2 linked regions of the Sorangium aterium genome follow. The protein of the gene in region 2 interacts with the protein of the main gene of each other region in a pairwise test. Links are inferred from orthologs where the notes say so. Each region holds a gene or a part of one and is shown on either strand. Other genes may lie near its edges.

Region 1 (11,115 bases), 750 kb from region 2 along the record:
GACGGATCTCCTGGGCGTGCTCCTGCGCAAGGAGTACGCAGGCATGACGGCTGCAGACGTGATGAGCACCCCGCCCATCTGCGTGGACGAGTTCATGCCCACGGACGAGGTGATGACCCTGCTGCGCGCGAACCGGATCCACCACCTGCCGGTCGTGCGCGAGGGGCGCCTCGTCGGGATCATCACCCCGCAGGACATCCTGCGCTATTTCGTGGAGTGCGTGATGCCGCTCCCGCCGACCACCGCCTGACGTCGCGCGCCCGCCGGCGCGAGGCGCGAGCGGGACCGAGGACACCTGCCTCCCCGCGCGGCGCCCGACGCTGGCGCGGACGGTGGGTCAATGCAGACGAGAGGTCACGAACCACTCCGGGGAGATGTATCCGTCGGGCTGGGAGATGGTGGTCTCGCAGGTGGCGTCGAGCGCGGTATAGGACTCGATCCGCGTCTCCGTGTCGAGGTAGCCGACCGCCGATTCCTTGTCGCACCCATCGTACCCGGGCGGCGCGCCGCCGCCGTCGTCGAAGCGCCCGCACTCGGCGTCGGAGAGCACGGTGTAGTGCAGGTGCGAGTTGCCCGCGTCGCAGGGGAAGCTGTCCTCTGACGGGCACTCCGTCCACTTCTCCGCGCAATGGATGTTGTGTTGCCTCGGGATGTCGTCCCAATAGGCGATCTTCCCGAGCGGCGTCTCCGTGCCGACGTCCTGTCCCACGAGGGCCGTCGCCAGCTCATCGACGTCGAGGTGCCCGTAGAACGAGCAGAACCGCTTCTCTTCGCCGTTCTCCTTGAAGCGATGCTCGACGAGCGCGATGCCGAGGTACTGCGAGCAGTTGATCCCGGCCCGGAGGAGCTTGCCCGGAGCGATCGGGAACACGTAGGTGCCGTCCGTCCGGCCGCTCACCTTGCCGATGTCCTCGCCGAGGTGCCGTCCATCTTGCCAGTCCGGCTTGTGACCGATGTTCTGGATCATCCTGTGATCGGGAAAGGGGAACTGGAGGGTCCCTGTCGGCGCGAGGCACGCGTCGTTCACCCTTTCGTTGATCATGCACCCCAGCGGGCAGTAGGTCGCGTGGTCGAAGAGGTAGTGGCGCTTCTTCTCTCGCCCGGTCGGGTCATAACCCTCGCTCCCCTCGCACGGCACGAGGCGGGTCTCGGCCCCGTCCTGGCGCTCGCAGTACGCCTTGCAGTGGTAGAGCATCCACGGGTCGCCCGGGGCGTGCAGGTCTGGGTTGTGGCCGCAGTACGCTGGCTCGTTGAACCCCACGTTCTCGACGTTGTTGCAGAGGATCGCCCCCGGATCGGCGGTGATATCGCTGCACGCGTTGCCGAAGAAGTCCGTGACCGACTCGCAGAACGAGGACTGGGTCCCGTACGGATCGGGGCCACAGATCCCGCACGCCGTGCCGCAGGAGACGCCCGTGGCGTGCCAGCCGTCGGGGCGGTAGAGCTGCCGATCGCGGCACTCGAACACCTGCCCGCCGCGGCCGCAGACGCTCGCGCCCCGCCGCCGCGACGACAGAGGGACCTCGTTCCCCTGGTAATCGACGATCGCATCGCATCGCGAGGAAGGGCTCGGATCCGGCGCCGGATCCGGGATCCCGAACGGCTCTTGATCCGAGGTGGCATCACACACGTCGTGCTGGGTCTTGGCGTCGCGCGGAAGACACGCCGCGGAACACTCCTCGTACGGCACCGGGCGGCCCACGACGGCGCTCGTGGACTGCGCCGGCGGTGGACAGAACGACCAATCGTCGTAGGCGCACTGGTACAAGGTCCCGACGCGACCGGTGACCCCGTGCTGCCCGCAGAACAGATGGCGGCAGAAGCGGTTGCCGTCCGGCCCCGCCATGGCGTACACCACGTCGGGGACCGCGGGGCACCCCTCGTCGCAGCGGTCCCAGTCGCGGATCGTCCTGGCGCCGTCCTGGGGCTGCTCGCCGGTGACCTCGTGGTAGTGCATGCCCGGCAGCTCCCGCACGGGCTTGCACTCGCCGCTGCCGCCGAGCGCGGAGCAGTCGCGATAAGGCACAGGGCGGGCGCCCGGCCCGGGGCAGGCGAAGAGCTGCGTCGCCTCTCCCTTGATGCGGATCAAGGGCTCGCCAAAGCTCCGCGCCAGGTCGTTGTTCCAGGGGCTGCGAAAGACCTGATCACCGCAGAAGGTCTGGCCTTGCTCGACCGACTTCCATTTCCCGTCCTTGTCCTGGAACTGCTCCGGGCAGCGGCCGAACTCCGCGCCCTCGTCCTCCGGCTCGCCCGGTTCGCAGGGGCGATTGAGGTCGAGCCACCCCGCTTCTCCGCAGATCCATTCGCTGCGGTTGCCGTGCCCGAGGCCGCAGATCGTCTCGCCGCACGCGGTCGTGGTCACCTCGTTGTCGAAGCTGTCCTGCACCCCGCGGCAGGCGCTGCAGGTGCCCGCGCGCTGCGTGCACGAGAGCCCCAGGCTCTGCCACCCATCCGCGGTGCACACCATCTTCACCCCGTCGCTGCCAGCGCCGGTCGGGAAACACACGCGTTGCCCGCAGGTGCGCGGGATGTGCTCGCCGCCGGCCACGGGCGGGACCTCGCATGGGCACTCGCTGGTCGCGGCTTCGGTGCACGCCCCGCGCCGGCAGCCCCCCTCGCAGATCGTCCACTCGAGCGGGATCTGCCCCGCGCCCGCGCACTGGTACAGGGCCGCGGGCTCGCCGTTCACGACGTCCGCGCCGCAGAAGGTCCCTGCGCCAGGACAGGAGAGATCGCCGCACCTGTTCCCCGGGAAGCTGCGCCAGTTGTCGTTCGCGCCGAGGTCGACGCAGTGATAGGCGATGAGGTCGCGCCCGCACACGAAGCTGTCACACCGGGTGTCCTCGATCGGGATCGCCTCGCCGTTGTAATAAAAGCCGCCGCTGCACGCGCACGCGTCGTCGTTCGCCTGCGCGCCCAGGGGCGGCGCCGCGACGGCGGGCGGGGGCGGCTCCCTGCCGCAGCCCATGCCGGCCACCACCCCGGCGGCGAGCAGCACGGCGAGCGTCCCGAGGAGGCGCACCGCCGGCACACGCCGGAGGTGGCTCGAGACAGGGCTTCGGTGCGACGGACTGCCCTCGACGCGATCGTGCATGCGCTGCATCTCCCGGCTGCTCTCAGCTCACTTCGCGATCTTGCGGACGTCCCCCGCCCGGGTCGCCCAGTAGACGAACGCCTCGTCGACGGCGATCGCGATCGCGTCGCGCTGGCCGACGGCGAGCGTCGTCACGGCGCCTCCGGCCTTCGGGACCTTGCGGATCGAGCCGACGCGGTTGGCCCAGTAGACAGCGCCGCCGTCGCCGGGATCGACGGCGATCCCGGCGGGGTTCGGCTGGTCGTCGGCGAGCACCGTGAGGTCGGCGCCGTCCTTGGCGAGCCGGAACACGAACCCGTTCGGGCTGCTCCAGAAGAGGTGTCCGGCGTCGACGGCGAGGGTGTGAGGCGTGAGGTTCGTCGTGTCCACCACCTGTCCGGACGCGATCTGGCGCCGCTCGGTGCCGTCCTTGCGGAGCTTCACGACGGTGCCGTCGATCCGGGACCAGTAGAGGTGCTCCGCGTCGCTCGCGAGCGCGCCCCCGGGCTCGGAGAACACGCCGGTGATCTCCTGCGCGCGCTGTCCGCTCGCGAGGGCGTCGACGCGGTAGATCCCGCCCTGGGAGAGCGAGGTGAACCAGACCTCGCTGCCGTCGGTGACGACGGCCCAGGGGTCGGGGATCTCTGTGGTGAGGGGGATCGCGGCGCCGCCGGACAAGGGGTACCGGACCACGCCGGACGAGCCGGTGACGACGGCGTCGGCGCCGAGGAGCGCGATGTCCTCGAAGCGGTCGGCGCTGCAGCCCACGACCCCGGGAGGAGCCCCGTTGGCGAGGCACGTCGCGCCGCCGGAGACCTTGTCGACGCGGACGGCGATGCCGCCGGCGTGCTGGAAGCCGACCAGGTAAAGGGCGCTGTTGTCGAGGACGAGCGCCGAAGGCACCGCGAGGCCCGAGGCGAGCGAGGTGGCGCCCGGGGCGCACCCGCCGGCGCTGCAGAGGCCGCCCGCGCAGTCGTTGCCGCACGCGCCGCAGTTGAACGGGTCCGAGGCGAGCGCGACCTCGCAGCCGTTCGCAGGCTGGCCGTCGCAGTCGGCGTACCCGGCGTCGCACACGGCTTCGCAGGCGCCCGCGACGCAGGTCGCGGCGGCGTGGAGCGCGCTGCAGGTGTTGCCGCAGGCCCCACAGTTGTTCGCGTCGCCTTCGACGTCTGCCTCGCAGCCGTTCGCAGGCTCGCCGTCGCAGTCGGCGTGGCCGAGGTCGCACGCGAGCGAGCACCTGCCGGCCGCGCACGAGGGCGTCGCGTGCTGGTCGCCGCAGACGTTGCCGCAGAATCCGCAGTTGTCCACGTCGCTCGACGTGTCCCCGCAGCCGTCGCCGCCGCCCCCCGCGCCGTCGCCGTCGAGGCAGAGGCCGAACGCGCGGATCGAGCTGGTGAACGCCGCGCAGCGGGCATGGCCCCCCGACATCGCGGCCAGATCGCACTCGACCGCGAGCTCAGGATCGAGCGTCGCGCAGCACGTATCGAGCAGCGCCTCGCACGGAGCCGCGCTGAACGGCTCGTCCGGGGCGAGCCTCGGACAGCGGCCCGCGTCCGCTGCGCCGCCGAGGTAGTCGAGGCACCGCGCCGCGTCGGACTCCCCCGCGAGGGCGGCGCAGCGCTCGCGCGCCCCCTCGGGGAGCGAGGGACAGCACCGCTCCGACAGATAACCGCAGCTCTCGGCCGCGGGGTCGACGTCGGCGCAAAAGCCGTTGTCCTTGGCGTCGCTCTCCAGGAACCGGTGACACAGCTGCTCGTTGCCCCGGAATCCGGTCGCGTGGCACGCTTCTCTGAGCTGCGCCGGCAGCGCCGCGCAGCACGCGTCGAGCAGGCCGGCGCAGCTCGGGCCATAAGGGACCACCGGCGCGCCGCCCTCGCCGGGCCCTCCGGTGCAGAGATCGACCGCGTTGGCGCTCGCGAGGAAATCGTCGCACGCGGCGTCGTTCTCCTGGCTCGCTGCGGCGTGGCAGCCCGCGACGAGCTCTTCGGGGAGCGCGGGGCAGCACGCTTCGTCGAGGTGTTCGCACCCTCGTCGAGACCCGCTCGCCACGGGGGCACACGCGCCGAACGCGGTGCCATCCGCGTTGCACTGCTGCGCGCCGAGCGACCCGTCGGCGAGGAAACAGGCGGACAGGGCGCCTGGCGAACAGATGGCGTCGTCACCGCAATCGGCGCCGAACAAGGCGAGCGCGAGGAGGAGAGCGGGGCGGAGGCGTGAGTCGTTGCGACGCATGAAAGTCGAGAATAACGCTAAAGTGCCCCGGAATGAGGTGTCAATTGGAGTTCCGAGCCGACGCACGCCTGAAACCGACGATCGGAACCGGGCAATGGCGCGGATCTCTCGGCCGATTCCCGGCCGGGCCGGCGACGCGCCGCGCTCACGACATCGGCTGAATCGGCGGGCGCCGGCTGAAGAATCCCCTCCAATTTCTCGTGAAGTTCACAGGGAGGTGGGGAGACGGGGAGTGAAATCCCACCCATCTCCCCGCTTCCCCGTCTCCCCGTTCAATCTGCCGCTCGGGCGCGCTCCGCCCCCTACCGCCGGTCGAACTGGTAGCGCGCCCGCTCGGCGCCCTCGATCTCCACGACGATGCGCTTCGGGCCGAGCCGCACGACCGCGTGCGCCGCGGCGGGGCGACCCGGCGCGTCGTCGTCGAGGTTCTCGATCAGGCTCTGGAGCGTCACGTACGGGATGCCGCGGATCACGTCGAGGTGGTTCCAGTGCAGATGACCGTTGAAGACGGCGAGCACGCCGTGCTCCTCGAAGATCTTCCGCATCGCGCGCCGCTCGCGCACGAGGCAGATGTGCGGGCTCCCCTCGAACCAGCGGTTGCCCCGGAGATCCTGATCGGCCGCGCTGTGGTGCATCAGCACGATCTTCGGCAGCGAGGACGCCGCGAGGTCCTCTCCGAGCCAGGCGAGCTGCTCTGGCCCGAGCGAGATGTCGTGATCCTTGCGCTCGCGCGTGTGGAGGACCGTGAAATGGAAGCCGCCGCGGTCGAAGGCGTAGTGGAGCCGCGTCGCCTCGGGTCTGCCCCAGGCAGACAGCAGCTCGGCCTCGCTCAGGTGGATCACGTCGTGGTTGCCGGCGACGTGGAAGAGCTCGGCCTTCAGGCCGCCGAGCGCGGCCATGCAGGCGCCGTAGCGCTCCCGATCGGCCTCGGGCCCCTCGTCCTCGATGTCGTCGCCCAGATTCACGACGAGATCGGGCCGCGTGACCTCGTTCATCCGCCTCACGAAGGCGCGGGTCAGGGCGGGCGCCTCGCCGGTGAGCTTGCGCAGCTTGCCCCCGAACGATGCCTCCGGGCCGAAGTGAAGGTCCGAGACGAGCGCGACGACGAGCTCCATGCGCGCCTCGCCGCTCAGCCCGACTTGGCGCCGGGCTCCGGCGCCGCCTTGGAGCCGCCCAGGCACGCGGGAGAGCGGAAGTCCGCGCCCCCCTGCCGCTCCCACTCGTCCGGTGTCATCGCGCGGATCGTCAGGGCGTGCAGCCCGGCGCGGAACTCCTCGCGCACCACGTCGTTGACGCGGCGGTGGCGATCGAGCGGGCTCAGGCCCCGGAATGCCTCGCTCACCACGAGCACCTTGAAGTGGGTCTCCGAGCCCACCGGCACGCTGTGCATGCGGCTCTCGTTCTCCACCTCGATGTGCACGGGATCGAGCGCGCGAACGAGCTTGCCGTGGATCGACTCCTGCTTCGTCCCTGTCGTCATGGCCGCGCGAAGCTTACCCTCCGCCGCGCCGCCGGTCACCCGTGCGACGCGGCCGCTCGCCGACAAAGGGATCGCCCGGCGCCCCGCCAACGGATGAGCCGCACGGCGCGCCCCGGTCGAGCGTCACTTCGCCTGGGGATCGGCGCGCGGCAGACCTCGCTCATCGAACAGGAGAGCGATGTCGACGTGGAACTGCGCCCTGCGAGAGGACGGCGGCGCCTGATGGGAGCTCGGCGGCGCTTGATGGGAGCTCGGCGGCGCGCGGTGGGAGCTCGGCGGCGCGCGGTGGGAGCTCGGCGACGGCGCGGAGTGACCGCGGTGCGCCTCGCCGTCCTGCGAGCCCATCGCGAGCACATCCCGCTGCGGGGATGCCGCGCCTGGCTGCGGGCCGATGTTCTCCTCCCACGGCTGCGCGTCGCGCTGCTCCCACGGCTGCGCGTCGCGCTGCTCCCACGGCTGCAGGTCGCGCTGCTCCCACGGCTGCGCGGCAGGCGACGGAGGCACCTGCCGCGGAAGCGCATGCGCCGCCGGCGTATCCCGGCGTGGAGCCACCCCGGCCTGCTGCCGCGAGCTCGGAACGGCCTGTTGCGCGGACGTCTCCCGCCGTGCAGACGTCGCGGCCGGCGCCTCCCGATGCGCGTACGCCCCGGCCTGCTGCGAGCCAGCCACCGGTGTATCCCGCCGCACGTAGGCCTCGACCGGATGCGAGCCCGCCAGCGGCGTATCCCGCCGCACGTAGGCTCCAGCCGCCGGCGATGCCTGCACCGGCACATCCCGCCGCGCATGGGCGCCCCCCCTCACCGAGGGCGGCGCAGACGCGTCCCGGCGCGCAACCACCGGGCCGGCAGCCGGCGGCGGCGGGAGAGGCGTCGGAGCGGGCAGCTCACGGCGCGCGCGCGACGAGGGCGGCCCCACCATGACCCCCAGGCGCTCCGAGCGCGGCACGGGCGCCTCGCGGGCGCGGTACGCCGCCTCCCCCGGCGCCTCCGCGCGTGAGCGCTCCGGCCGCTGCGCAGCCACGGCAGCCGCCACGCGCTCGCGGTACGCGAGCTCCTGCGCGCCTGCGCTGCGCGGCTCCTGCGCGCCCGCGCTGCGCGGCCCGGAGCGCGGCAGCGGCGTCGCCTCGGGGTCGCGCCGCGACGACGGGGCCGCCTTCATCACCCCGATGGTCATGCGCTCCGAGCGCGGCACCGACGCGCCCTCGTCCGCAGGCATCATCGAGTAGCGACCGGGCGTCTGCTGCCGCGAGCGCTGCTTGCGGCTCTCGCGCGCCGCCGTGGCCAGCATCGCCCCGAGTTCGTCCTCCACCATCGCCTCGTCGACCCGCACGAGCGTGCTGACCACGTCGCGCGCGATCTCCTCGAACGCCTCGGGAGCGAGCGCGTAAGTCGACGACGTGACCACGATGACCACCGGACGACGCTCTTCCGCGAGCGCGGCGGCCATCGATACAGGGCACGCCTTGACGATGATCCCCACATCCATCGCCGCCGTCTGGCAGCGCTGGAGCAACGCCTGATCGCCGCCGATGAGGAGGGCCGTCGGGATCTGGGCGCGAAGCGTGGCGTCGGAGATTCGCGGCATCGGTCCAGGGATCCTAACCCCCCTGCCGCACGCAGAGGTCAGGAAAATCCTGTCATCGGACATTCCACGTCATGTCTGGACAACGAGCTCAGCCGATGTGGGGTATTGCGCGCCGCCGGATCACATCACGGATGCGTAGGTGCCGTGGGCAACTCCGTGAGATGGCACGCGGCCCAGTGCCCAGGGCGACGCTCCTCCAGCGGAGGGGCCTCGGCGCTGCACCGGTCCATCGTATAGGGACAGCGTGTGTGGAAATGGCACCCCGACGGCGGGTTCAGCGGACTCGGCACTTCGCCGACGAGGGGCAGCCGGCGGCGTGTGCGCTCCACGTCGGGATCCGGGATCGGGATCGCCGAAAGCAGGGTCTGCGTGTACGGATGTTGCGGTGAACGGAAGAGCTCGTCTGGACGAGCGCGCTCGACGATCCGGCCGAGGTACATCACCGCGATCTCGCTTGACAGGTGGCGGACCACGGCGAGGTCGTGCGCGACGAACACGTACGTGAGCGAGAGCTCGCGCTGGAGCGACGCGAGCAGGTTGACGATCTGGGCCTGGATGCTCACGTCGAGCGCGCTGACAGGCTCGTCCGCGATCACGAGCTTCGGCTTCAGGGCGAGCGCGCGGGCGATGCCGATCCTCTGCCGCTGGCCGCCGGAGAACTCGTGCGGATAACGCCGCATGTACGAGGGCGATAGCCCGACGAGCTCCATGAGGCCCGCCACCTCGCGGAGCGCCTCGTCGCGCGACGAGACGAGGCCGTGGGTGGAGAGCGGCTCGGCGATGAGGTCGTGGACCGTCATGCGCGGGTTCAGGCTCGCGTACGGGTCCTGGAAGATCATCTGCATCTCGCGGCGCGCCTTCCGCAGCGCGCGCGGGTCGAGCGACAGGATCTCCCGGCCGTCGATCTTCACGCTCCCCGACGTGGGCGGGACGAGGCGGAGGATGCCCCGGCCGGTCGTCGACTTGCCGCAGCCGGACTCGCCGACGAGGCCCAGCGTCGCGCCCCGGTCGACGTCGAACGAGACGCCGTCGACCGCGCGCACCGTGCCGACCTGCCGCTGGAGCAGGCCGCGGCGCACCGGGAAGTGGACCTTGAGATCGCGCACCGAGAGCAGCGGCGGGGGTGTTGCGGCGGTGGTCATGGCGCTCGTCCTGCGACGTCCTCGACGTGGCACCGCACGACGTGCAGCGCCTTCCTGTTGCCTTCGCCCGAGACGACGCGCGGCGGCGGCGCCTCCTCCCGGCACGCCGCGATCGCGTGCGCGCAGCGCGGGTGGAACGGGCAGCCCGACGGCAGGCGCGCGAGCGAGGGCGGCATCCCGGGGATGGGCACCAGGTCCGCGCCGCGCGCGTCGTCGAGCCGCGGGATCGAGCGCGACAGGCCGATCGTGTACGGGTGCCGGGCGGCGTGGAAGATGGCGCCGACGGGGCCCTCCTCGACGATGCGCCCGGCGTACATGACCGCGACGCGATCGGCCATCTTCGCCACGACGCCGAGATCGTGCGTGATGAGGAGGACGGCCGCGCCGAGCGCCTCCTTCCGCTCCCCGATCAGGTCGAGGATCTGCGCCTGGATCGTGACGTCGAGCGCCGTCGTCGGCTCGTCCGCGATCAGCAGATCCGGGTCGCACAGGAGCGCCATCGCGATCATCACGCGCTGCCGCATCCCGCCCGAGAGCTGGTGCGGGTAGTCGTCGATCCGCGACGCCGCCGCGGGGATCCCGACCGCCTGCAGCATCTCGACGCAGCGCCGGCGCGCCTCGGCGCGGCCCATGCCGCGGTGGAGCTCCAGCACCTCGATGAGCTGCTCGCTCACCCGGAGGTAGGGGTTCAGCGACGTCATCGGGTCCTGGAAGATCATCGCGATCCGGTCGCCTCGGACGCGCTCCATCCGCGCCTCGCTCGCCTCCACGAGGTCCTCGACGACGCCGCCCTCGGACTCGAGCAGGATCTGGCCGCCGACGATCCTGCCCGGCGGGTCGGGGATGAGCCGCAGGAGCGAGAGGCTCGTCACGCTCTTGCCCGAGCCGGACTCGCCGACGATGCCGAGGACCTCGCCGCGATCGAGGCTGAAGGAGATGCCGTCGACCGCGCGGACCACCCCCTCCTCGGTGAAGAAGTGGGTCTTCAGGTTCTTGACCTCGATCAGCATGGCAGCATGGTCCGTGCCGGCGCGCGTCCCGGGAGGGGCGCGCCGCCCTTCAGTCCTTTCGGATGCGAGGATCCAGGGCGTCGCGGAGCCCGTCACCGAGGAAGTTGAAGCAGATCAGCGTGAGCGCGAGCATCAGCGCCGGGAAGATGAGCTGCCAGGGGAAGAGGTCCATCGCGTCGGCGCCTGTGGACGCGAGCAGGCCCCAGCTCGACAGCGGCTCCTGCGTGCCGAGGCCGAGGAAGCTGAGGAACGCCTCGGTCATCATCACCTCGGGGATGGTGAGCGTCGTGTAGACGATGATCGGGCCGACCGCGTTCGGAACGAGGTGCCGGAAGATCAGCGCGGCGTGCCCGACGCCGATCGAGCGCGCCGACTCGATGAACGGCTGTCCGCGCAGCGCGATGACCTGGCCGCGGACGATGCGGGCCATCGTGAGCCAGGAGATGCCGCCGAGGGCCGCGAAGACGACGACGATCTGGAAGACGGGGAAGTAGCTCGGGTCCGACGGCTCCTTGACGAAGAGGCCGAGCGCGACCTTCCAGGCGCGGTAGAGGACCGTCTGGTCGTTCGCGAAGAAGACCATGAGCAGGATGA
Region 2 (11,098 bases):
CTTCACGGGCGCGCTCCCCGCTGCGCCGTGGACGGGGGCGGGAGACAGCGGCTACGGCGTCACGAGCAGCCCACACGCGCTCGCGGAGCTGACGCGGCCGCGCTTCTTGCTCGAGGACCGCAGCAGGGCGAAGAGCGAGCTGTGGTGGTACCCTTATACGCCCGCGCTCCGGACCGTCGCCTTCGCGATGGCGCGGGCGCGAGGTGGAGCCGCATGGTTCGGCCGCATCAGCGCCCTCGTCGAGCTCGTCGCCGCGCTCGCGAGGCGCTTGCTCGGCCGCTGATCCAGAGACCCATCGAGCGAACGCATGCGCCCTCTGATCCTCCTCTCCAACGATGACGGCTACTCGGCCCCGGGCCTGATCGCGGTGCGGGACGAGCTCGCCCAGCACGCCGACGTGGTGGTGTGCGCCCCCGCGGTCAACCAGAGCGCGACGAGCCACTCCCTGAGCCTGCACCGCGTCCTCCGGCTCCTGGAGGCTGCGCCTGGCGTGTTCGCGGTCGACGGGACGCCCGCCGACTGCATCTACGTCGCCCTTCACGCCGGCGCGCGCGTGCTGCCGCGGCGCCCCGATCTGGTCGTGTCGGGCATGAACCACGGGCTCAACTTGGGCGCCGACATCTTCTACTCGGGCACCGTGGCCGCCGCGCGAGAAGGAGCGCTCCGCGGCGTCCCGTCGATCGCGCTCTCCGCCGATGCAGGCGCGTCGCTCCCGGCCGCCGCGGCGCTCGGCGTCAAGCTCGCCCTCGCCCTCCACCGCGCCGCCGGGCAGGAGGGGCGCCGGCCAGCGCCGCTGCTCAATGTCAACATCCCTGCGGGCAGCAGCTGGCCCGTGCGAGCCACTCGCATCGGCGCGCGCTTGTACACAGAAGAGGTGATCTTTCGCCGGGATCCGCGCGGGCACGAGTACCTCTGGATCGGCGGCGCGGGCGTACGCCACGACCTCGTCCCCGGCTCGGACACCGAGGCCTACGACGAAGGGGCCGTCAGCGTCACGCCGCTGACGCTCGACCTCTTCGCCGCGCAGCACGAGGGCATCGCAGGCCTCCTCGCCGCGGAGCTCAACGACGGCCACGTCGCCTGACGTAGCTCGCATCGCGACGCGTGGAGCGCTTTCCGGCTCGAATGCGCTCGCCTAGGCTCGCGTCATGTTCAATCACGACGCCCTGCCCTCCGAGCACGCGCTCCGTTACCTCAAGGCGCACCTCCGGAACGTCCCGGATTTTCCGAAGCCCGGGATCCTCTTCAAGGACATCACGCCGCTCCTCGCGGATCCGCGGGCGCTCCACATCACGCTGGATCTCCTGGCCCAGCGCTTCGTCGGCGAGCACGTCGACGTCGTGGTCGGCGTCGAGTCGCGGGGCTTCATCTTCGGCGGCGCGCTGTCGGCCCGGCTCAACGCCGGCTTCGTGCCCGTGCGCAAGCCCGGCAAGCTCCCGGCCGCGACCGATCGCGTGGCGTACGCGCTCGAGTACGGCACGGCAGAGCTCGAGATGCACAAGGGCTCGATCAGGCCGGGGGCCAGGGTCCTCATCGTGGACGACCTGCTCGCTACCGGCGGCACGGCCTCGGCCGCGGCGGAGCTCGCGCGCAAGCAGGGCGGCGAGGTCGCCGGCTTCGCCTTCGTCGTCGAGCTCGATTTCCTCGGCGGTCGGGCGCTCCTCGCGGAGCGCGCCGGCGACGCGGCGCCGGTCTTCTCGATCGTTCACTTCGCCGCGGGCGAGTGAGCGTTCACTCCTGGCCCACGCCGACCTGCAGCTTGCGCGCGACGGTGCGGCTCGCGGTCGTCGCCCGGGTCGGCCCGCCGACGGGGAACGTGATGACGACCGCGCCCGTGCCGCCCTTCGTGATGCCCCCGCCGTGCGCCCCCACCAGCTTGCCAAGGCTCGCCGCGTCGAGCGAGGCGCCGGCGCCGCGCAAGGCGTCGATCGGCCCCACCCCTGGCAGCGCAGCGAGCGCCCCTCGATCGACCGCCGACATCTCGGCGAAGAGGCCGGACGCATAGACGAGCGCCGTCGCCGCCGCGGCCGGATCCGAGCCGCGGAACCAGGCGCCTGCGTCGTGGTAGGGCAGGTGCGCGCAGCGCGCGTACAGGGCGCCCAGCGCCGCGGCGGACGCGTCGGCCATGCGATCGCCGAGCGCGACGAAGCGCGCCCGGTGCGCGGGATCGAAGTATGCCCGCGCGTATCCGCCGGAGAAGCGCGCGGTGATCGCGCGCCACGACGGCGAGCGCTTCGCCTCTTCCGCGTCGAACCCGGGGACGATCTCCACGACCCCGTCGGTGATCGCGGCGAGATCGGCGTCGGCGCCCGCCGTCAGCTTGCCTTGCGCGATGAGCGCGCCCAGCCCCACGGACTCGGCGGTCAGGGCTGGAGGTTCCCCGGCGCCGGCGGCGACCTCCGCTGCGGCGGCGCCGCGCGGCATCGCCAGCCAGAGCTCGGCGGCCCAGCCCGCGAGCTCGAAGGGCCCCATGGAAGCGCCGGCGTAGATCCGCTTGCGCGCGGCCTCGCACGTGCGCGCGTTCCGCGCCGCATCCTCGCCGGCGGTCGTCTCCGGCTCTGTGGGCGAGGCGGCCGGGGCCTCGCGCGATCGGAACATGCGCGACGCGAAGAGCGCGCCGACCACCACGAGCGCGATCACGCCGACGGGGATCACGAGGTGCCGCGCTGGCCGGACCCGGGCGGCCGGCGCTGGCGGCGCGAGCGAGCTCACCGCGCGGTGCGCCTGAGCGAGCCGCCGCGCGATGTCGGACGCCTTACGCGTGCGCAGCTCTTGCGGCAGAAGCGGCCACTGCTCGACCAGCTGCTCCAGATCAATGGCCACGGGCGCACCGCGCCCACGCAGCGCGATCTGGCGCCCCTGCACGCTCACCGAGCCTGATGTTCCAAACAGGCCCAGGGCCTCCTGTACAGCCGCCTCGATCTCCCGCGCGCTGGGGTCGTCCACGCTCGCAGGGTAGCCGGATTTGCGGCCGGCATGCCGCCGCTTCTTCACGCCGCCCGGCTGCCGTGGCCGCAGGCGCGGGCGGCGATGGAAATGCCGCGGAGGGCCGGCGGGCATGTCACATTCCCGCGCGTGCAGAAGACGCGCGTCTACCTGTCGCCGGGCATGTTCGGCTTCGCGACCCTCGCCTCCCTCGAGTATTTCGAGCACTTCATCCGCGCGATCGAGGAGCGGTTCCGCGATCGCGGCCGGATCGTCGAGATCCACGTCTGCGAGGTCCACCCGACGGCCTCCATCCTCCGCCGGGCGGCGAAGCTCGCCCGCCTCGTCGACGAGAGCGCCGGAGACGATGACGGCCCTATCCACATCGTAGGCCACTCGACCGGAGGCCTGGACGCCCGCCTCGTCGCTTCGCCGACGGCGCGGCTCCCCGGGAACGCTCATCGCAGGCTCGGCTGGACGAGCCGGCTGCGGTCCGTCACCACCATCAACACGCCTCATTTCGGCACCCCGCTCGCCGCCTTCTTCGCCACGGTGAGCGGCCAGCGCCTGCTCTACGCCGTCACCGCGCTGACGGTGGCCGGCCTCAAGCTCGGCGCGCCTCCGCTCGCGGCCGCGTCGGCGCTGGTCGCCGCCTTCGGCCGGGCGCAGCTCGGCTTCTTCGAGATCGAGCTCATCGATCGCGCGGTCGAGAGCTTCATCCGCGTGCTCGACGACGCGTCGAGCCGCGAGCTGCGCGCCTGGCTGAAGCTCTTGCGCGACGACCAGGGCGCCATCGTCCAGCTCATGCCCGAGGCGATGGATCTGCTCCACGCCGGCCTCGAGGACCGCGCAGGCTTGCGGTACCAGAGCGTCGCGACGTACGCGCCACGCAACGCCGTCCGTGACTGGGTATCGGCGCTCCGGTCGCCGTGGGGGGCCATGTCGGCTGCCATCTTCACCGCGCTGTCGAACATCACCGCCCGCCTGAACGAGCACTACCCTTGCCGCTCCCATGACGGCTCGATCGAGCAGAAGCTCGCGCGCGTGCTCGGCGAGCTGCCGCCGCCGGACGCCAACGACGGCGTGGTCCCGCTCGCCTCGCAGGTCTGGGGGGAGCTCATCTGGGCCGGCAAGGCCGACCACCTGGACATCGTCGGCCATTTTCCGGGCAAGGGCGGGCACATCGACTGGCTGGCGAGCGGAGCCCGCTTCAATCGCCTGCGCTTCGACGCGGTGCTCGACCGCATCGTGACCGGGATGGTGGCCGGCGAGCAGGGCGGCCTGGCAGAGCACGCGGCGGCGCCGCCGCGCCCGCTCGCTGACGCGCGCGCGTCGGAGCGCGGCGTAGACCTCGAGCAGACCAGCGCCTCGACGAGCGCGCGCGGCGAGCCCGCCGCGTGAGCCGCGGCGGCGCGGCGCGCGCGCTCGCTCAGATCACGGCGGAGCTCGTCGAGTGCCGGCGCTGCCCGCGGCTCGTCGCGTGGCGCGAGGACGTCGCGCGAGAGAAGCGGCGCGCTTACCGGGACCAGACCTACTGGGGCCGCCCTGTGCCGGGCTTCGGCGATCCGGACGCGCCGCTCGTGATCGTCGGGCTCGCCCCGGCGGCGCACGGCGGGAACCGCACCGGTCGCATGTTCACGGGCGATCGATCGGGCGACTTTCTCTACGCGGCGCTCTATCGAGCGGGGCTCGCCTCGCAGCCGACGAGCACCTCGCGCGACGATGGGCTCTCGCTTCGGGGCGTGTTCATCACCGCCCCCTGCCATTGCGCCCCCCCGGACAACAAGCCCACGATCGCCGAGCTCGCGGCGTGTCGTGGGTGGATCGACCGAGAGCTCGCGGCGCTGCATCGGGCGCGCGTCTACCTCGCGCTCGGCAAGATCGGCTATGACGCCGTCGGCGCGCTCGCCCGGGCACGCCGCGCGTCCGCGGGGGATCGCGCGGAAGCTCACCCACGCCTGCCGCCGTTCGCGCACGGCGTGGAGGCGTCGATCCCCGATCCGCGCGGCGGCGCCGCGGCGGCGCTGCTCTTCGGCAGCTATCACGTCAGCCAGCAGAACACCCAGACGGGGCGGCTCACCGGCGACATGTTCGACGAGGTCCTGCGCCGCGCGGTGAGCGCAGCAGGGCTTCGCGCCCCCGAGCGATCCGGACGTTAGCTCTGGTTCGACAGGAGCTTCTGCAGATCGCCCGACTGGAACATCTCCATCAGGATGTCGGAGCCGCCGACGAACTTCCCGTCCACATAGACCTGCGGGATCGTCGGCCACTGCGAGTAGTCCTTGATCCCCTGGCGCAGCGAGGGGTCGGACAGCACGTTGACGTCCTTGAAGTCCACGCCGCACTTTTTCAGGATGTCGACGGCCCGCGCCGAGAACCCGCATTGCGGGAAGGTCTTGGTGCCCTTCATGAAGAGGACGACGCGGTTGCTCTCGACGGTATCCTTGATTGCCTGGTGGATGTCGCTCATGGCTCGTTCCTGATCTCCCGCCGCGAGCGGGATCGCCCATTGTTCAATCTACACAGAAGCGGCGCGTGACCGCCGGGCCGCACGCCGTGGCGTCCGGCGGGGCTCGCGACGGGACCGCACTTGGCTCGCCAAGCGGACCACGTGACCGCCCCGCCCCGCGCGCGGTTGTGAACGGGGTTTCTGGTGTCGCCCTCCGCCCGCGTCAACTGGACTGGAGCGCCGCAGGGGTCTCATGGAGCGCCGCAGGGGTCTCATGGAGGGCCGCAGGGACCAGTGTATCCTCGGGCGGGTGCGGCGACGGCTAGGTGCGTCTTCGCGAGGGGCGCAGGGTCGGTGGGCCGCGCCGACCGGGCTCAGCGCATCCACCGAGGGGGCTCGACGGCCGCGGCCGGGCAGGGACACGGTGGGCGATCGATACGGCGCGCGCCCGCCTGCGGACACCGGAACGTCGAATGCTGGTCGACAACGTGCTCCAGGACCTGTGTACCCAGGCCCCGGCGACGCCGCGCTTTCGGCCCGCTGGACGCGCCTCGTGCCGCCTGCACCGCAGCGTCTGGCCTCGCGCTGCCAAGTCGTTGTAGAACACGCCCCCACCTCGGCCGTCTCACCGACCGTGACCAGCGGCGGTGAGCCGCCGCGGGTGCGGCGAGCGTCCCATTGTCGCGGCCTCACCCGCACAACCCTGAAGGAGCCTCGTATGCGCTTGCACGTCCTCATCCCAGCGGCCCTGCTCGGCCTCGCGCCCCTCGCCTGCGGCGGCAGCGACCCGGAGCCGAACAACCCGTCGCAGATGCAGAACCAGTACGGGGCGTCAACCCAGTACCCGCCCGGACAATATCCGCCTGGACAGTACGGTCAGCCCGCCCAGCCGGGCCAGTACGGCCAACCCACCCAGCAGCCGGGCCAGTACACGCCGCCTGCCACCACGACCCCCACCCCGACGCAGACGCCCACCGCGACGGGCACGAGCACCGGCCAGGCGACCCCGATCGCGCCTGCCGCGGTCAGCGCAGCGACCCCGATCCTCACCGCCATGGCGGCCTCCGAGGTCCAGGGCATGCAGCCGGAAGGCGGCGCGTTTGCCGGGCAGTTCCAGGACGGCCAGACGCTCGAGCAGCCGTTCAATATCCAGCCGGGCAAGTGTTATTCGGTGATCGGCGTGGGCCTCGGCGTCCAGGAGCTCAACCTGCAGATCGTCGCCCAGCCCGCACCGATGCTGCCGCCCGTGGTGCTCTCTCAGGACAACACCACCGGACCGAACGCCACGCTCGGCGGCAAAGGCACTTGCTTCAAGAATCCGCTCCCCGTCGGCGGCCCCGCGAAGGCCATCATGACCGTCCGCGGCAGCGGCCTCGCCGTCGCCCAGATCTACGTGAAGTAGTCGCGTCCCTGCGGTCCGGCGCCGTCTGCCTCGTGCCTCGAGGCGCGGCGCCACCGCTCGCACAGCGGGACGTCCGCTGCCCTGCGGTCGTCCGCTGCCGCCACGTGGCCCTGGCACCACCGCCTCGCGGCACGGCTCGCGACGTCACCCCTGTGTGAACCCGCTCGCCCCAAGCTCTGCTCGGCAGGGTCGGTGGTCGATGGACATGGCTCACCCGGAAGGACGTCGTACGTTTCGCCCTCCGCTGTTCGCCGGGGGAGATGCAAGGTACACTCCAAGCGTGAGCTTGCCTTGGAAGTACTCGGCTCCCTGGATCGCCATCGTCGGACTGGCGTCCTGCTCTTTTCGTATGGCCGAGGGGTCGGTGGATGGCCCCGATACGCCCGGGGACGCCGCTCAACCCACCGTCTTGGCGTTCGAGGAGGAAGGTACGCTCCAACTCGTGCCAGGGGAGCTGCGCACGGTCTGGGTCACGGGACAACCGCCCGCGCCCTACGAGGTGAGCTTCACCCTCCTCGGCGAAGCTGCGGGTGCATGGGTCGACCGCACGACGGCCGTCGCGGACGAAAATGGCAGGGCCTCGGTTCAGCTCCACGCGTCGACTCTGGGGAGCACGTTTCGGCTCCGCGCCGCGACGAAGAAGGGGCCATCCGCCGAGCTCGGTGTTTCGGTGAGCGCAGAGGGCTTCGGCACGCTCCGCGTCATCCCGGTCTACGACGGAACGCGGGTCGCGAAGGGCTGGACGGCGAGCGTCGTCGCGGAGGCCACCTGCGAGGAGATCGCGGCTGCTGCGCCCGAAGCACCCGTGGGCGCGCTCGTGGCGCACGGCGGTCCAGGCGAGCCGGTGGTCGTCAAGGGCGCGCCTGTAGGGCCGAGCCTTACCGTCGCTCTGCACAGCGGTCGGATCATGTGGGGTTGCGTGGGCGAACGAGAGCTGCTGGCCGGGTCGGCGCGCGACGTCTGGGTCCCGATCAAGGACCTGCCGATCGATATGGCGGCGACGCGCCTCGACACGAAGCTGACCCTCGTGACGGCTGAGGGGCTGACCGCGATGCTCGAAGCAGCGACCGAGCAGCTGCTCGACGCGTTCTTGCCTGCCGGCGCGGAAGCCGCGTCCCTGCTCGACGCGATGCAGCGCGCGGCGCCGCCGGCCCAGGCGACCGCGTTTGCCGCGCAGCGCATCGAGGGTGACTGGGACGCGGCGGCACAGGCGCACCTCGCCGCCCTCCCAGTCCCCCTGCGCAACAGGTGTCGTGGATGGGCCCATGCCGGGCTCGCGGGTACGCCGCTCGCGCTCGATGGCCAGCTGAGCGGCGCGGGAGACATGCAGGGACGCGCGCTCTTCGAGGCGAGCTGGCTCGGCAGCGTGACCGCTGACAACGCGGGCGTACCATCGGAACATTTCATGTCGTGGACGGCGGATCCCGGCGACGTGCTCCGGCTCGCGGGGACGCTGACGTGGTCGCCGACCCGATACATCGGCGGAGTGACCGGGCTCGGGGTCGCAGCGGAGGCGGATGCGGAGTCCGTCCCTGCAGCGCTCGCCGCTGCGGCAGAGTGCCAGGCGCTCGGCGAGCTGCTCGGCGGCTACTCCGACTGCTCCAGCGACTGCATGGCGATGCTGTGCGCTGGCGGGCTCAAGCTCCTGTGGCGCGCTGGCACGGAGGCATCGGAGAAGGCAGGGATGATCGGCGAGATCGTCGTGAACGCGTCAGGCCCTGCGCAGCTCGACAGCTCCGCCACGCCGATCGCATGGACGGCCGACTGGCTCGGGGCCATCCGCTACGGGCAAGGCGAGGAGGTCGGCGTCGAAGGGCGGGTGAACGCGGTTTCGCCGGACGCCATCACCCACTAGCGGATCATCTGGCGGCGTCCTTCGGCTCGCAGCGCAACCGCCACCTCCGACCCGTCGCGCGCTCGGTCGCAGCGAGCGGGATCGCGCCGGCGCCGACGTCGCTCTGCTTCTCGGGCGCCTTCGAGAAGGCGCCCTGCAGCCTCACCGCCATCGCCTCGACGCACGCGCTGCCTGGATCGAGGCGAAGCCTGAACTCGGCGCCGTCGAGGGAGGGAGAGCTGCCGACGACATCGAAGCTCGGCGAGCCCTCCAGGCTCGTGTCGAGGAGCCAGCCGTCCTGCCCCGGAGTACAACGCTCGAGCCGTGTATCCGCGAGGTCCTTGCGGCCGAGCGGCACCGCCTCGCCGAGCGCGCCGGTCTCGCGGTCGATCGGGAGCACGTGCCAGGAGCCGGCGCGCACGCCAGGGTCGGGAGCCGCCGAGATGAGCAGGCCGACACCGCCGCCCAGCGCACGCCGGACCAGGCGCGGAGGATCCACGCCGTAGCCGGCGCGGCCAGGCCGATAGTAGGTCGCCAGCTGCCGCGCGATCCCGAGGTCGGCGCGCCACAGCGCCACGACGTCATACGAGCCGCCGGGCGTCACGAAGAACCACGTCTCGCCGAGCCGCACGGCGCCGCTCGGAAACGGCCGGAGGAAATTGCCGGCGCGGCCGGCGCTGTCGCGCAACGGAAGGATCGGCAGCCCTTCAGAGGCTGCGAACAGGCTGCATCCGGCGCCGCGACACACGTGGGTCAGCGCGGCCCGTCCGCCAGGGTCGAGGTACGCGCCCCAGGACGCCGCCCCCTGGCTCACCACCCCGAGCGCCTCGGCGGCCGACGCCTCATCCGACCAAGGCGAGGCGCTCACGCCGCTGGAGCGCACCCCGCCATCCGGGTCGAAGCGATCGTCGAAACGGAGGAGCCAGCGCCCGGCGCGCGCCCAGTCTGCGCCTCGCTTGCCCCATGCGTAGGCGCGCATCGTCACGATGTCGTACGGAGCCCCGTTGTCGAGGCCGATCTCGTCCGCCCCGCGCTTGGGCGGCGGCGTGTTGCGGAAAGGAGCCCACGGCGACGTCGGTGTCTCCGTCGACGCCGAGCGCGTGACCGACGAGGCCGGGCGCGCTCCCTCGGCGCGCGCAGACGGCGCGGCGGAAGGCTTGTCCGGCAGCGGTGGCGTCGAGGAGCCGAGGGCCTCGCAGCGCATCGCGATCGGGCTCCCTGCGCGGAGCGGCATCTGAAGCACCGGCGGCGGCTTCGCCTCGGCGAGATCGTCCGGCATCGCCGCCTTGCCCCAGCCGACCCGGATCCAGCCCCTGAAGACGCAGCCGACGGGGCCGCACGCGCGCGTCCTCGACGCCGCGGTGTCGTCGTCCCGCTCCGGCAGATCGAGCGCGCGCCAGGTCATCCCGCCGTCCGTCGACTCGGCGGCGCGCTCGCCTTCTCCGAGGGAGAACGCGAACCGCCCTGACAACAGCGCGCCCGTGCCGTCCTGGCGCGGCGCGCCGGCGGTCACCTTCCCGCTCTTCGCGTCGATCCGAACGCCCACGATCGGACCGCCTGCCTCTACCCAGCCGCCGATGACGCCGGGCTCACGCTCTTCGAACCCTTCGATCCACATGCCGCGCTGCAGATCGCGCGCGGTGCTGCGCGGCTTTCCCGGGAGGATCAGCGGGACGGTCGTGACGTCGCTCCCCTCGAGCAGCGTGAGCTGCCCCGATGCGTCCAGGCGAGGCGGCGAGAGGACGGCGATGCGGCCGTCGGACAGCGCGACGACGCGCTCGATGCCGGCGTCTCGCGCGGGCGCGCGGACGTGGATCTCGCGGGTGCGCCCGTCGGCGGCGACGACGCAGTACGCACGCCCGGCGCGCACCGCGCTGTCCTCGCTGCAGGAGCCGCGGATCACCAGCGCACCGTTGCCGCTCGCGACAACGAAGCGGGGCTCGTCGAAGCGCATCAGCCGGCGCATGCCGAGCGGCGGCTGGAAGGCGTACAGGGTCGTCGGCCCCTCGCGCTCGCCGCACACGAACCCGAACGACGCCCCCGCGCGGATCGCATGGCAGGCCGCCTCTCGCTCCGGATAGGCGTCGGGCGCGACGTCGATGACCGCCCCGTCGCGCAGCGAGACGCGCGCCAGGGCGCCGCCGCGAGCCACCACCGCGGTCGTGCTTGAGTCGGGCCACCCGTCCTCGACCGCCGCGCGCAGCGGGCGCCTCCCGAGAGGCCCCTGGGCGCGCGCCGGCGGCTCGTGCACCTCGTCGGAGGCCTCCAGCGTGCGGTACGTCACGCCGCCGCGCGCATCGACCGCGTAGAGCCCGCTCGCGGTCATCACGGCAGGATCGCCGCCGACGACGGCGACGGAGGTCGGCCGCGCGTCGATCTCGACCTCACGCCAGGTGGCCCCTGCGTCGAACGTGACGAGCAAGCCGCGCAGATCGGCCTCGACCACGGCGCGCCAGCCGTCGGCGAACGCGATCTGGCCGTACGAGCT

Evidence for each region.
Region 1: the proteins of grxD (region 2) and POL72_RS28380 interact in binary tests that used the Escherichia coli proteins (3 or more experiments, as listed by UniProt). The link is inferred for Sorangium aterium from one-to-one orthologs.

The regions. Positions count from the first base shown.
Region 1 is NZ_JAQNDK010000003.1:1,091,231-1,102,345, reverse strand. What follows is about bases 5,111-8,076. They hold POL72_RS28380 (BolA family protein), read right to left. Parts: upstream 6,786-8,076; coding sequence 6,435-6,785; downstream 5,111-6,434. Other genes in these bases: POL72_RS28375 (hypothetical protein), read right to left, coding at 6,909-8,076; POL72_RS28385 (metallophosphoesterase family protein), read right to left, coding at 5,608-6,420; POL72_RS28390 (hypothetical protein), read right to left, coding at 5,111-5,305. Also shown: POL72_RS28400 (CBS domain-containing protein), read left to right, coding at 1-250; POL72_RS28395 (hypothetical protein), read right to left, coding at 338-3,103; more of POL72_RS28390, read right to left, coding at 3,122-5,110; more of POL72_RS28375, read right to left, coding at 8,077-8,369; POL72_RS28370 (ABC transporter ATP-binding protein), read right to left, coding at 8,495-9,511; POL72_RS28365 (ABC transporter ATP-binding protein), read right to left, coding at 9,508-10,521; POL72_RS28360 (ABC transporter permease), read right to left, coding at 10,571-11,115. UniProt on the Escherichia coli protein: Transcriptional regulator that plays an important role in general stress response. Has many effects on cell morphology, cell growth and cell division. Acts by regulating the transcription of many genes, including dacA (PBP-5), dacC (PBP-6), ampC and mreB.
Region 2 is NZ_JAQNDK010000003.1:336,393-347,490, reverse strand. The notes cover bases 3,739-6,687. They hold grxD (Grx4 family monothiol glutaredoxin), read right to left. Parts: upstream 5,396-6,687; coding sequence 5,081-5,395; downstream 3,739-5,080. Other genes in these bases: POL72_RS25660 (hypothetical protein), read left to right, coding at 6,093-6,687; POL72_RS25670 (uracil-DNA glycosylase), read left to right, coding at 4,323-5,084; POL72_RS25675 (esterase/lipase family protein), read left to right, coding at 3,739-4,326. Also shown: POL72_RS25695 (aldehyde dehydrogenase family protein), read left to right, coding at 1-283; 5'/3'-nucleotidase SurE, read left to right, coding at 308-1,084; POL72_RS25680 (hypothetical protein), read right to left, coding at 1,732-2,946; more of POL72_RS25675, read left to right, coding at 2,977-3,738; more of POL72_RS25660, read left to right, coding at 6,688-6,776; POL72_RS25655 (hypothetical protein), read left to right, coding at 7,057-8,631; POL72_RS25650 (hypothetical protein), read right to left, coding at 8,636-11,098. UniProt on the Escherichia coli protein: Monothiol glutaredoxin involved in the biogenesis of iron-sulfur clusters.